DNA from 2 places in the Rhizobium sp. BK379 genome. Region 2 is predicted to be linked to the other one. Evidence: riboswitches for the same ligand, from Rfam matches in the RefSeq annotation. Region 2 holds a riboswitch; the other holds the start of a gene.

Region 1 (5,960 bases), on a different contig from region 2:
CGAGCAGCGTCAGCCCGGTGAAGACGCGGATCGTCAGCTGCTGCTCGGCCGTCGTCAGCGTGGCCCAGGAGGGAATGTCGTTCGACAGCGGCACCTTTTCCGGCAGCCAGAAATTGCCGGTCAGACGGTTCCAGACCTCGAGATCCTTGTCGTCCTCGATGCGGTTCCAGTTGATGGCGCGCACGCGGCTGACCGGCTTGACTTGCATGTTCATGGTTTTCTCCGGTCGGTTATAGCGTGCAGGAGACGCAGCCCTGCACCTCGGTGCCGGACAGCGCCATCTGGCGAAGGCGGATGTAATAGATTGTCTTGATGCCCTTCTTCCAGGCATGGATCTGGGCGCGGTTGATGTCGCGCGTCGTTGCAGTGTCGCGGAAGAACAGCGTCAGCGACAGGCCCTGGTCGACATGCTGGGTGGCAGCCGCATAAGTATCAATGATCTTTTCCGCGCCGATCTCGTACGCATCCTCGTAATAATCGAGATTGTCGTTGGTCATGAACGGTGCGGGATAATAGACGCGGCCGATCTTGCCTTCCTTGCGGATCTCGATCTTCGAGACGATCGGATGGATCGATGAGGTCGAGTGGTTGATGTAGGAGATCGAGCCCGTCGGCGGCACCGCCTGCAGGTTCTGGTTATAGAGGCCGGAAGCCATGACGGCCTTCTTCAGCTCCAGCCAGTCTTCCTGCGTTGGAATATGAATGCCGGCATCGTCGAACAGCGCCTGCACCTTCTCGGTCGCCGGCTTCCACTCCTGCCCGGTGTATTTGTCGAAATAGTCACCTGAGGCATATTTCGAATTCTCGAAGCCCTTGAAACTTGCGCCATGCTCGACCGCCAGGCGGTTGGATGCACGCAGAGCGTGATAGGTCACCGTGTAGAAGTAGATATTGGTGAAATCGACGCCTTCTTCCGAACCGTAATGGATGCGCTCGCGGGCAAGATAGCCATGCAGGTTCATCTGTCCCAAGCCGATCGCATGGCTGTCGTCATTGCCCTTCTCGATCGAAGGCACCGAGGAGATATGGCTCATGTCGGAAACGGCCGTCAGCGCGCGGATCGAGGTTTCGATCGTCTTGCCGAAATCGGATGAATCCATCGCCATGGCGATATTCAGCGAGCCGAGATTGCAGGAAATATCCTTGCCCATCGTCTTGTAGGAAAGGTCGTCGTTGAACTCGCTCGCTTCACTGACCTGCAGGATTTCCGAGCAGAGGTTGCTCATGCTGATGCGGCCGGCGATCGGGTTCGCCCGGTTCACCGTGTCTTCGAACATGATGTAGGGATAGCCGCTCTCGAACTGTATTTCGGCGATCACCTGGAAGAATTCGCGGGCCTTGATCTTCTTCTTGGTGATACGGGCATCCGCCACCATCTCGCGATACTTTTCCGTCACCGATATCTCGGTGAAGGGCACGCCATAGACCCGCTCCACGTCATAGGGCGAGAAGAGGTACATATCCTCATTATTCTTGGCGAGCTCGAAGGTGATGTCAGGCACGACGACGCCGAGCGATAGCGTCTTGATGCGGATCTTCTCGTCGGCATTTTCGCGCTTGGTATCGAGGAAGCGCATGATATCGGGGTGATGCGCATTGAGATAGACGGCACCTGCCCCCTGCCGTGCACCAAGCTGGTTGGCGTAGGAGAACGAGTCTTCCAGCAGCTTCATGACGGGAATGATGCCGGAAGACTGGTTTTCGATCTGCTTGATCGGCGCACCGGCCTCGCGGATGTTCGTCAAGGACAGCGCAACGCCTCCGCCGCGCTTGGACAGCTGCAGCGCCGAATTGATGGAGCGGCCGATCGATTCCATATTGTCTTCGACACGCAGCAGGAAGCAGGAGACGAGTTCGCCGCGCTGCTTCTTGCCGGCATTGAGGAAGGTCGGCGTTGCCGGCTGGAAACGGCCGGAGATGATCTCTTCCATCAGATCGCGGGCAAGCTGTTCATTGCCTCTGGCAAGCGCGAGCGCCACCATGCAGATACGGTCTTCATAGCGCTCCAGGTAGCGCTTTCCGTCGAAGGTCTTCAGTGTGTAGCTGGTGTAATATTTGAAGGCGCCGAGGAAGGTTGGGAACCGGAACTTCTTGGCATAGGCTTCGTCGAACAGGTCGCGGACGAAGTTGAAGGAATACTGGTCGAGCACTTCCTGCTCGTAATAGCCTTCAGTTACCAGATAATCGAGCTTCTCCCTGAGATTATGGAAGAACCCCGTGTTCTGGTTCACATGCTGCAGGAAATATTGCTTGGCCGCCATGCGGTCCTTGTCGAGCTGGATCTTGCCCTCATCGTCATAGAGGTTCAGCATCGCGTTCAGCGCGTGATAATCCAGCGCTTCCACGGCCTTGAGCGGCTTGACGCCCGCATCCCGCGTCAGATTTGTCCCCGTGTCCAAAATCGTCCCATCCCGTCTTTGACATTGGCGACATCCTCGGCAGTCCCCAGGAGCTCGAACCGGTAGAGGTAAGGCACCTGGCATTTTTGCGAGATCACGTCGCCGGCAAGCCCGTAGGTCTCGCCGAAATTGCTGTTGCCCGCAGCAATGACGCCGCGGATGTTGGAGCGGTTTTCCGCATCGTTGAGGAAACGGATCACCTGCTTGGGCACGGCCCCTTTTCCGCCATCGCCACAATAGGTGGGCGAGATCAGCACATAGGGTTCGCGAATGTGGATGTCTTCAGCTCCGACGGGAATGCGCGCCGCGCGCAGTCCCAGCCTCTCGACGAAACGATAGGTATTCTCGGACCGGCTGGAATAATAGACGATCAGGCCCACCGCTTTTCTCCGATCAGGAGAGCGCGCTGATCATATCGGGACGGAAGCCCGCCCAGTGATTCTCGCCGGCAACGACGACCGGAACCTGCATGTAGCCCATGCCGCGCACGCGATCGAGCGCGTCGGCATCCTCGGAGATATCGATGATCTGGTAGTCGACGCCCAGACGGTCGAGGGCGCGGTAGGTAGCGGTGCACTGTACGCAGGCAGGCTTGCTGTAAACGGTAACGCTCATCATGTTCCTCGTGATGTCAATGGATTCCAGACGCAAAACTAGGATCGGGCGCCTTGCGGCGTCCGAGGCAATGCTTGGTATTGATCTGACAAAGTTGGCGCTTTACACGCCGAACACTCTCCCCCGCACGATCTGCGCGGGCGGCGGTTTTAATGCTTTCAAAATGACTTCAACCCCGAAGTGTTCAGCGGACATTCGGGGGCAGCGCAACAGGGGCGGATTTGACCCGCCTGCGTATACGCGACCTTCCGGACACCCCGCCCGTGGATACCTCGTTCAAGGCAGGTCTCCTGGCTCGCGGGTCGAAGCACCCTGCCCCCAGCCTTCCCAAAGCTTCATGCCTCAGTGACCTGAAATCGGACAGTTGCTCGCCGCTTACAGTTGCGGGGGCAGCTCCGGCTTTGTCTCGCCGTCATGGCGAAACGCACCGTATTCCCATCTTAGCCCCCGACCCTCACGAATCGAAGGAACCTTGAACACTAGATATAGTACTCGAATCCCGGTTTGCGTCAACGGATGGTTTGTGCATCGCGTTACGGCATGTTTGAAATCGCTGCATTCCTGTGAAAAACGTGGTTAATGAATGGTTAACGAAAGCAGCCTGTAGAGAAGGCCGCGTCGGAAAGAGCCGGCCTATAGCCGGCTCTCCAGGAATCGATTAGGCGCTCAGGCGCGTGTCGGCGCTGCGGCAATACGCAACTGCCGAGCGGCGGCAACCATGTTGACCAGCGCCGGACGAACCTCTTCCCACTTGCGTGTCTTCAATCCGCAATCTGGATTGATCCATAGCTGTCCGTCCGTCAGACGCTTCCGCGCCAGCGTCAGGAGCTCCGTCATCTCGGCGACCTCGGGAACGCGGGGCGAATGGATGTCGTAGACGCCGGGGCCAATCTCGTTCGGATATTTGTAGCTGCGGAAAGCCTCCAGCAGTTCCATCTTCGATCGTGACGTCTCGATCGAGATCACATCGGCATCCATCGCGGCGATGGCATCGATGATCTGGTTGAACTCCGAATAGCACATATGCGTATGGATCTGCGTCTCGTCGGAAACAGCGGATGCGCAGAGGCGAAAACTCTCGACCGCCCAGTCGAGATAGGTCTTCCAGTCGGCCTGGCGCAATGGCAGACCCTCACGGAGAGCGGCCTCGTCGATCTGGATCATCGCAGCACCCGCCTTTTCGAGATCGAGCACTTCGTCGCGGATCGCCAGAGCGATCTGCCGGCTGACATCGGCGCGAGAAAGATCATCACGCACGAAGGACCAGTTGAGGATCGTCACCGGACCGGTCAGCATTCCCTTGACTGGCTTGTCCGTCAGCGACTGCGCGTAGCGCCACCACTCGACTGTCATCGGCTTTGGCCGAGAGACGTCGCCGAAGATGATAGGCGGGCGGACATAGCGCGAACCGTAGCTCTGCACCCAGGCATGCTGCGTAAAGGCGAAACCGGAAAGCTGCTCACCGAAATACTGCACCATGTCGTTGCGCTCGAATTCCCCGTGGACGAGCACGTCGAGGCCGATTTCCTCCTGCCAGCGGATCGCCGCTTCGGTCTCCTTTTTCAGGAACGCATCGTAGTAAGCCTCGCTGATCGTACCCTTTGCGAAGGCCGAGCGGGACTTGCGCACATCCGATGTCTGCGGGAAGGAGCCGATCGTCGTTGTCGGGAAGAGCGGCAGGAGAAGCTTGCGCTCCTGCAGGCTGGTCCGCTCGACAAAACCGCTGCTCCGCGTCATCATCGTCTCATCGATTGCCGCGACCCGCTGCCTGACTTTGAGATCATGCACACGTGGAGAAGCCGCTCGAGAGGCAACGGCCTGAGAGGCTGCAGCAATTACTTGATAAGCCCCGCCGGAACTGCCGAGGGCAGAGAGTTCATCGAGTTTCTGGGTGGCGAAAGCGAGCCACGACGTCAGTTCCTCATCCAGTCCGGTTTCCAGATCCAGGTCGATCGGCACATGCAGCAGCGAGCAGGACGGCGCGATCTGCAGTCCTTCCGCGCCGAAGCGCTGAACCAGTGGCTCGATCTTTTTCAGGATCACGGCAAGGTCCGCCCTCCAGATATTGCGTCCGTCGATGATGCCGAGCGACAGCGTCAAATCGGGGGACGTCTTGAGAAGGGCATCGATCTGCTGCGGAGCACGAACGAGATCGACATGCAGGCCGGAAACCGGCAATGCGAGCGCCGTCGGCAGGTTATCGCCTATATTGCCGAAATAGGTGGCGAGCATGATCTTCAGGTTCGGTACCAGCTCGTGCAGCGCACGATAGGCATGCTTCAATGCTGCCTGCTCTTCTCCTGAGAGATCCAGCACCAGGCACGGTTCGTCGATCTGCACCCAGTCGGCACCGGCAGCGCTCAGTTCCGCAAGCACCCTCGCATAAACAGGTAACAGGCGTTCAAGCAGGCTGATCGGTGCAAAACCTTCCTCGGTTCCCTTGGCGAGTTTCAGGAAGGTGACAGGGCCGAGGATGACTGGCCGTGTGTGGATTCCGAGCGTCTTCGCCTCGATGAAGGCATCGAGTGGCCTGTTTGCGGTCAGCGCGAAGAATTGATCGGGACCGAGTTCCGGCACCATGTAGTGGTAGTTTGTGTCGAACCACTTGGTCATTTCTAGCGCTGGCACGCCATGACCGTGGTGATGCTGGTGGCCGCAATCGGCATGCGCCTCTTCGCCGGTCGAGCCGCGCGCCATCGCGAAATAGGTATCGAGTGCAACAGGCCCGCCCTTCCAGCCATAGGCCGAAGGTATGGCGCCGACCATGACAGTCGTATCGAGCACATGGTCATAGAATGAAAAATCATTGGAGGGGATAATATCGATCCCCTTCTCTTTCTGCAGGGCCCAGTTTTGCGCCCGCAGCCGCTTGCCGACATCGAGAAGCACGCCGGCATCGGACCTGTCGGCCCAATAGCTTTCCAGTGCGAATTTGAGTTCGCGATG
Region 2 (5,960 bases):
AGCCTGCCGATCTCAAGAGCGGCAGCAGCATGTCGGGGCGGAGACCCTGGCCGAAGGGCAGGGCTGACATGATGCGGGCGTGGCGGGTGCTGAGAGCGCCGTCATAGTTCTTGTCGGCGCCGATGAGGCGGTCGATCCATGAGATCAGCAGGCTGGCGATGCGGCCGGTCGGTTTCGGGCTTGCCCAGTCGCCATCGAAGAAAAGCAACAGGCCGCCGGGCTTGAGGATGCGGAACCATTCGCGAAAGGTTTCTTGCGGCCGGGTCAGCGTCCAGACGAGATGGCGGCAGATGATGGCGTCATAGCTCGCGTCCGGCTCCAGGGTGTTTTCGGCGTCTGCCAGGATGAAGCGCAGGCGCTCCTTGCCGGCGTGTTTGGCACGGGCAACCTTCAGCATCGCTTCGGAGAAATCGAGAGCGGTGACGTCATGACCGAGATCGTGGATCAGGCGGGTCACTTCGCCGGTGCCGCAGGCAAGTTCCAGCACACGTTTCGGCTCGGGGCCGAGGGCATCGCGGATCGGTTTCTGCCAGGCGTCCGCCTCCGGGCCGGGGGCGATCCTGTGGCCGAAGGCGAGGTCGAAGGTTTCCGAGCGCTTCGACCAGTAGTCGCGGATTTCTTCCTTAAGATCGAAATTCACTCCATCCATGTCTTATCCCATCCGATACTGGATATGTGCGCGGCCATGCACGGGTGATTTTTCGATATGGGCACGCACGCCGAAGACGCGGGCGATCAGCGCCTCGGTCAGCACTTCCTCGGGCGTGCCTGCGGCCACGACCTCACCCTTCTGCAGCACGGCCAGATGGTCACAGAACATCGCTGCCAGGTTGAGATCGTGCAGCGCGATGATGGAGGTGAGGCCGAGTTTGGCGACCAGCGCCAGGATATCGAGCTGGTGCTGGATATCGAGATGGTTGGTCGGCTCGTCGAGCAGGAGTTCGCTCGGGGTCTGGGCCAGCGCCCGGGCAATATGCACCCGCTGGCGTTCGCCGCCAGACAGTGTCTGCCAGAGCTGGCCGGCGCGTTCGCCCATGTCGACGCGGGCGAGTGCTTCTTCGACCGCGGCATCGTCATCAGGTGCCCAGGAGGAGAGGAGGCCGCGATGCGGCGTGCGGCCGAGGCGGACGATATCGCGCACGGTGAGCTGCGTATCCGTCGTCGTCTGCTGCTCGACGAAGGCTATGCGGCGGGCAAGGGCGGCGCGGGAAAGGCCGGAGACATCGTCGTCGCCGAGGCGGATGACGCCGGATCTGACTTGCCGCAGCCGGCAGATCAGGCGCAGCAGGCTGGATTTGCCGGAGCCGTTCGGCCCGAGCAGGCCGAGCACCTTGCCCTTTTCGACCGATATGCTGACGCCATTGACGATGACGGTATTGCCGGCGGCATAGCTGACCTTGTCGACTGATATGCTCATGCGCTTCTCCGCACGCGATAAAGGATGATGGCGAAGGCCGGGGCGCCGAAGAGCGCTGTGACGACGCCGATCGGAAGGATCTGCTGCGGAATGATGATGCGCGAGACGATGTCGGCGCCGACCATGAAGATCGCCCCGCCAAGCGCCGTCGCCGGCAGTAGGCGGCCATGTGCGGGGCCGACGAGGAAGCGGGCGGCATGGGGAATGACGAGGCCGACGAAGCCGATTGAGCCCACCATGCTGACGACGGCTGCGGTCATCGCCGCTGTCACGCCGAGCAGGGTGAACTGTACGCGGCGCACTGCAATGCCGAGGGAGGCTGCGGCATCCGTGCCGAAGGCGAAGGCATCGAGCGCACGCACATGGGCAAGGCAGACGACAAAGCCTGCCAGTGCGATCGGCACGGAAAGATAGACATCCGGCCAGCGCACGCCGGAAAGCGATCCCAGCAGCCAGAAGAGCACGCCGCGGGCCTGTTCGGCATTGGCCGAGGTCGTGACGATATAGGAGGTCAGCGCATTGAAGAGCTGCGAGCCCGCCACGCCGCAGAGAATGATGCGCTCGCTGGTGCCGCCAGCACCGGCCGCCAGGATGCCGACCAGCAGAAAGGCGACGACGGCGCCGATGAAGGCACCGCCGGAGAGACTGAGCACGCCATAGCCGAGACCTGATATCATGACGCAGACCGCGCCGGTGGAGGCGCCGGCTGAAATTCCGAGCACATAGGGTTCGGCAAGCGGATTGCGCAGCAGCGCCTGCAGCACCGTGCCGCACAGTGCCAGCGATGCGCCGGCACTGGCCGCCGCCAGCGCGCGGCTGAGGCGGTAATCCCAGACGATGCCCTGATGGATGCGGCTGAGCTCGAATGCCGTGCCGAAGAGGCGGTTGGAAACCGCTTCTGCCGTGGTGGCGAGCGGGATTGATATCTCGCCGATCGATACGGCGAGACTGATCATGATACCGAGCAGGAGGAGGGCGGCGATGGTGAGCGTGGCAAGCGCCCACCATTTCCTCTGTGGCAAGGCAGCCTGGCTCACTGGGCCAGACCGAAGGACTGGATGCCCTTTGCCAGCGTCTCGATGCCGTCGATGGTTCTGATCGTCGGGTTCATCGACTGCGCGTCCATCATGATGAAGCGCTTGTTCCTGACGGCATCGAGCTCTTTCGTAACCGGATCGTTTTCCAGGAAATCCACCTTCACCTTGGGATCATCGGCGGCATAGCGGCGGCGGTCCATGGTGGCGATGACGATGACGGCGGGATTGGCCTGCGAAATCGTTTCCCAGCCGACGAGGGGCCATTCCTCTTCCGTCGTGACGACGTTCTTCGCCCCGAGCGTCTTCAGGATATAGGCTGGCGCGCTGTTCTTGCCGGCGATGAAGGCATCGCCTTTCACTTCCTTGCTGGAGAACCAGAAGACGATGGGCAGGTTCTTTGCCGCAGCACCGGCAACAGAGGCAGCGGCCGCGGCCTCCCGCTTCTTGAGGTCGGCGATGACAGCATCGCCGCGGTCTTTCACGTCGAAGATCTGGGAGAGTTCGGCGATTTCCTGATAGATCAGGTCCATCGTGAACAGTTCCTTGCGCACGCCATCGCCGCCGTCGGTATTGATCTTGGCGACGCAATCGGCAGGCGCGACATAGGTGTTGATGCCGAGATCCCCAAACTGCTCGCGCTTGCCGACGGAGCCTTGCGTGCCGACATGCCATTCGAATTCGGCAGCCACCAGATCGGGCTCCGCGCCGACGACGGATTCGAAGCTCGGGTCATTGTCGGCCAGCCGTTTGATCCTGCTGTTAACATCGGCATATTGCGGCAGGACCGGGCCGACCCAGACGGCCGTGCCGGCGATCTTGTCGGCAAGGCCGAGCGAGAACAACACTTCGGTCATGCCCTGGCCGATCGAGACGATCTTGGCCGGTGCCTTTTCGAAGGTGACCTGCTGGCCGCAATTGGTGAGGGTGAGGGGATATTGGGTGGCGGCAAGTGCGGGCGCAGCAAAGCCGGCCAGCCCGAGCGCGAGGGAAAAGCTCTTCAGAAGCTGTCGCATGGAAAACTCTCGATCAAAGGAAAAGGGCTAGCGGATGCCGGCGCGCGAACGATGGCCAGCGAGCGGGAGGCTAGCGGCGGATCGTCCAATCGAGACGGATGGATGGCGGCAGGTGGGGAGGGATCTTGTCAATCATGTCTGCTCCTTGTCCGGGCATCCCCGCCCGGCTTGATTGGATCGTGATCGACGGCAGGTCTCCTGGCTCGCGAATATGTGCCGGTCATCTGCCTTCCCGCGAAATCGCAGTGGCACGGCCCTGAGGCCGAGGGCATGATCGCTGAAGCGATCAACCCCGAGATCGACAATCCGCTTACAGTTGCGGGGGCAGCCACGGTCTCGGTCCCTCTTGGGTCGTCCTCACCGTGTTCCCTATTATTCCCCTCGGAGTTCTCTTCGGGGAACCGTCGCCCCGATCTATGACGCCGCCATGGGCGACGTCAAGCTCGGGAATGCGAAGTGTGTCGGGTCCGAGGCCGCCTTAGTGACTGGCGCCCGAGCCGCCGGCGGCGACAAGCGCGAAGGGCTGGCCCTCGATGGGGATCGTACGCATTTCCTTCAGCGTCTGCGTGCTGATGAGGCGAATCAAGCTGTGGCGAGGATCGCTGATGGCGATATCATCGCCGGCCACGGCCAGCCGCGGACGCGGATCGCGCCAATGGCCGTCCTTGCTGTAGGGCTCGGTCACGGTTTCCGATCTGACGATCTCGCCCTTGACTGTATCGAGCAGATGCAGCCTGCCATCTTCGGTGAGGATATAGGCATTCTGAAACTTTGCCGGATCGAGCACAAAATCGACGCGCCGCGTTGGAAGGTCGATGATGCGGTAGGGTGCGTCCGTATTATCAGGATCGATCAGCGCCAGCTTGTCCTCTCCGTAATTGCCGAGGAAGAACTGCATCGAGCGGCCGCCGAGCAGCGTCGCGACCTTGCCCCGCGGCAGCGATGCGCCATAGGCGAGCATTTCCACGCTCGGGCCTTCCGCGCCGCCGGGGCGGGCGATGAGCACGCCTTCCTCGCAACCGAAGGCGACGAGGCGGGCGGAGGTTGCCTCGCCATGCAGGCCGGTGCAGGGCGCGACATCGCCGATCTGCCGGCCATCCCGGTCGAGCACCCGCAGGCCCAGGCGTGGCGGCAGTTCGCCCTCCTTGACCGGCGCCTGCATGTTCGGCACGGAGACCAGCAGGTGATTGCCCATCGGCACAGCGACGCCGTGATGGGCGGCGATGGTGTTGACAGCTTTCGGCTCCGGCTTTTCCTGCAGCAGGCTGCTCTCCTTCAAGAGATCGAAGCGGTCGGTGCGATCATAGAAGATCGCCACGTCATCGCCATTCGTCACCACATGGCCGGGCTTCTCGCCCAATATCGTCGTGCCGATCAGCTTGGGTGGCGCCACCTCGAGATCGCGATGCTCCCCATGATCGGAAAGGGCAATGCCGGTATCGATGGCATGAACGACATTCTCTTCGCCCTGGACGGCAAAGAGCGTGCGCCCGGTCTCGCTCAACGACAGGGCGGCATAACCCTTGAGATCGAAGCGGCCGATCTCTTTCCCGCTCGCAAGATCGATGGCGTGGACGACCGGCAGGCTGTGATCAGCCACGAAAAGCCGCCAGCTCTCCTGCTGTTCTTCCTCGGCGCGGGAAGCCGAGGGCAAGGCGGCGGATGTGAGCGCAGTGGCGACTGCGAAGATAGCGAAAGGGTGCCGGGACATGAAATCTCCTTTAATGTAATAACATTACATAACCGTTGTTATAAAGTTACATTTGTCTTGTCCAGTCGCGGCTGTCGGATTTTTGAGAAATTGGGGACGCCGGCCGTTCGATGTCTGGCTGGCTTTTCATCATGACCGGATAGCGGTGTATGACGCAGGCCATCGATAAGCGATTGCTGAGCGCAACTCACAAGCCTTTCCCGCATTCCTCGTCTAATCCGGATAATCCATCGACGCTATATCCCATCCGGCACAGCTTCCGGTGTCCGTCAGCTTTCAACAGCCTTGCAAGGGATAAACCATTGAGAATATCAGCATTTGCCGCAACCGATGCGAATACGCCGTTGCAACCTTTCTCTTTCGACCGCCGGGACCTGCGTCCCGAGGACGTGGCGATCGATATTCTCTATTGCGGCGTCTGCCATACGGACCTGCACATGGCCCGCAACGACTGGGGCTTTTCGGCCTATCCGGTCGTGCCGGGCCATGAGATTGTCGGGCGGGTGTCTGCCGTCGGGAGCGCCGTTTCACGCTTCAAGACGGGCGACAATGTTGCCGTCGGCACGATCGTCGACAGCTGCATGGAGTGCCCCAACTGCCGGCGCAACGAAGAGCAGATGTGCTACAAGGGTGTGACCGTCACCTATAACGGCCAGGACCGGGTGACGGGCGAGACCACCTATGGCGGCTATTCAGATCATATCGTCGTGCGCGAGGAATTCGTCCTCAGCGTGCCCGACGGGCTGGACCTTTCGCGGGTCGGCCCACTGCTCTGCGCCGGG

Evidence for each region. Region 2 has a riboswitch for cobalamin ahead of FHT93_RS06325 (ABC transporter substrate-binding protein). Riboswitches for the same ligand answer to the same signal wherever they lie in the genome.
Region 1: another riboswitch for cobalamin. It lies ahead of nrdH (glutaredoxin-like protein NrdH); the one in region 2 lies ahead of FHT93_RS06325 (ABC transporter substrate-binding protein).

What each region holds. Positions count from the first base shown of each region.
Region 1 is NZ_JACIAD010000008.1:391,069-397,028, forward strand. It holds gene nrdF (class 1b ribonucleoside-diphosphate reductase subunit beta) at 1-214, opposite strand, end outside; gene nrdE (class 1b ribonucleoside-diphosphate reductase subunit alpha) at 231-2,399, opposite strand; gene nrdI (class Ib ribonucleoside-diphosphate reductase assembly flavoprotein NrdI) at 2,378-2,779, opposite strand; gene nrdH (glutaredoxin-like protein NrdH) at 2,793-3,014, opposite strand; cobalamin riboswitch at 3,277-3,504, opposite strand; gene metE (5-methyltetrahydropteroyltriglutamate--homocysteine S-methyltransferase) at 3,681-5,960, opposite strand, start outside.
Region 2 is NZ_JACIAD010000001.1:1,213,320-1,219,279, reverse strand. It holds gene FHT93_RS06340 (methyltransferase domain-containing protein) at 1-649, opposite strand, end outside; gene FHT93_RS06335 (ABC transporter ATP-binding protein) at 653-1,417, opposite strand; gene FHT93_RS06330 (iron ABC transporter permease) at 1,414-2,454, opposite strand; gene FHT93_RS06325 (ABC transporter substrate-binding protein) at 2,451-3,467, opposite strand; cobalamin riboswitch at 3,638-3,888, opposite strand; gene FHT93_RS06320 (metallochaperone AztD) at 3,946-5,178, opposite strand; gene FHT93_RS06315 (NAD(P)-dependent alcohol dehydrogenase) at 5,481-5,960, shown strand, end outside.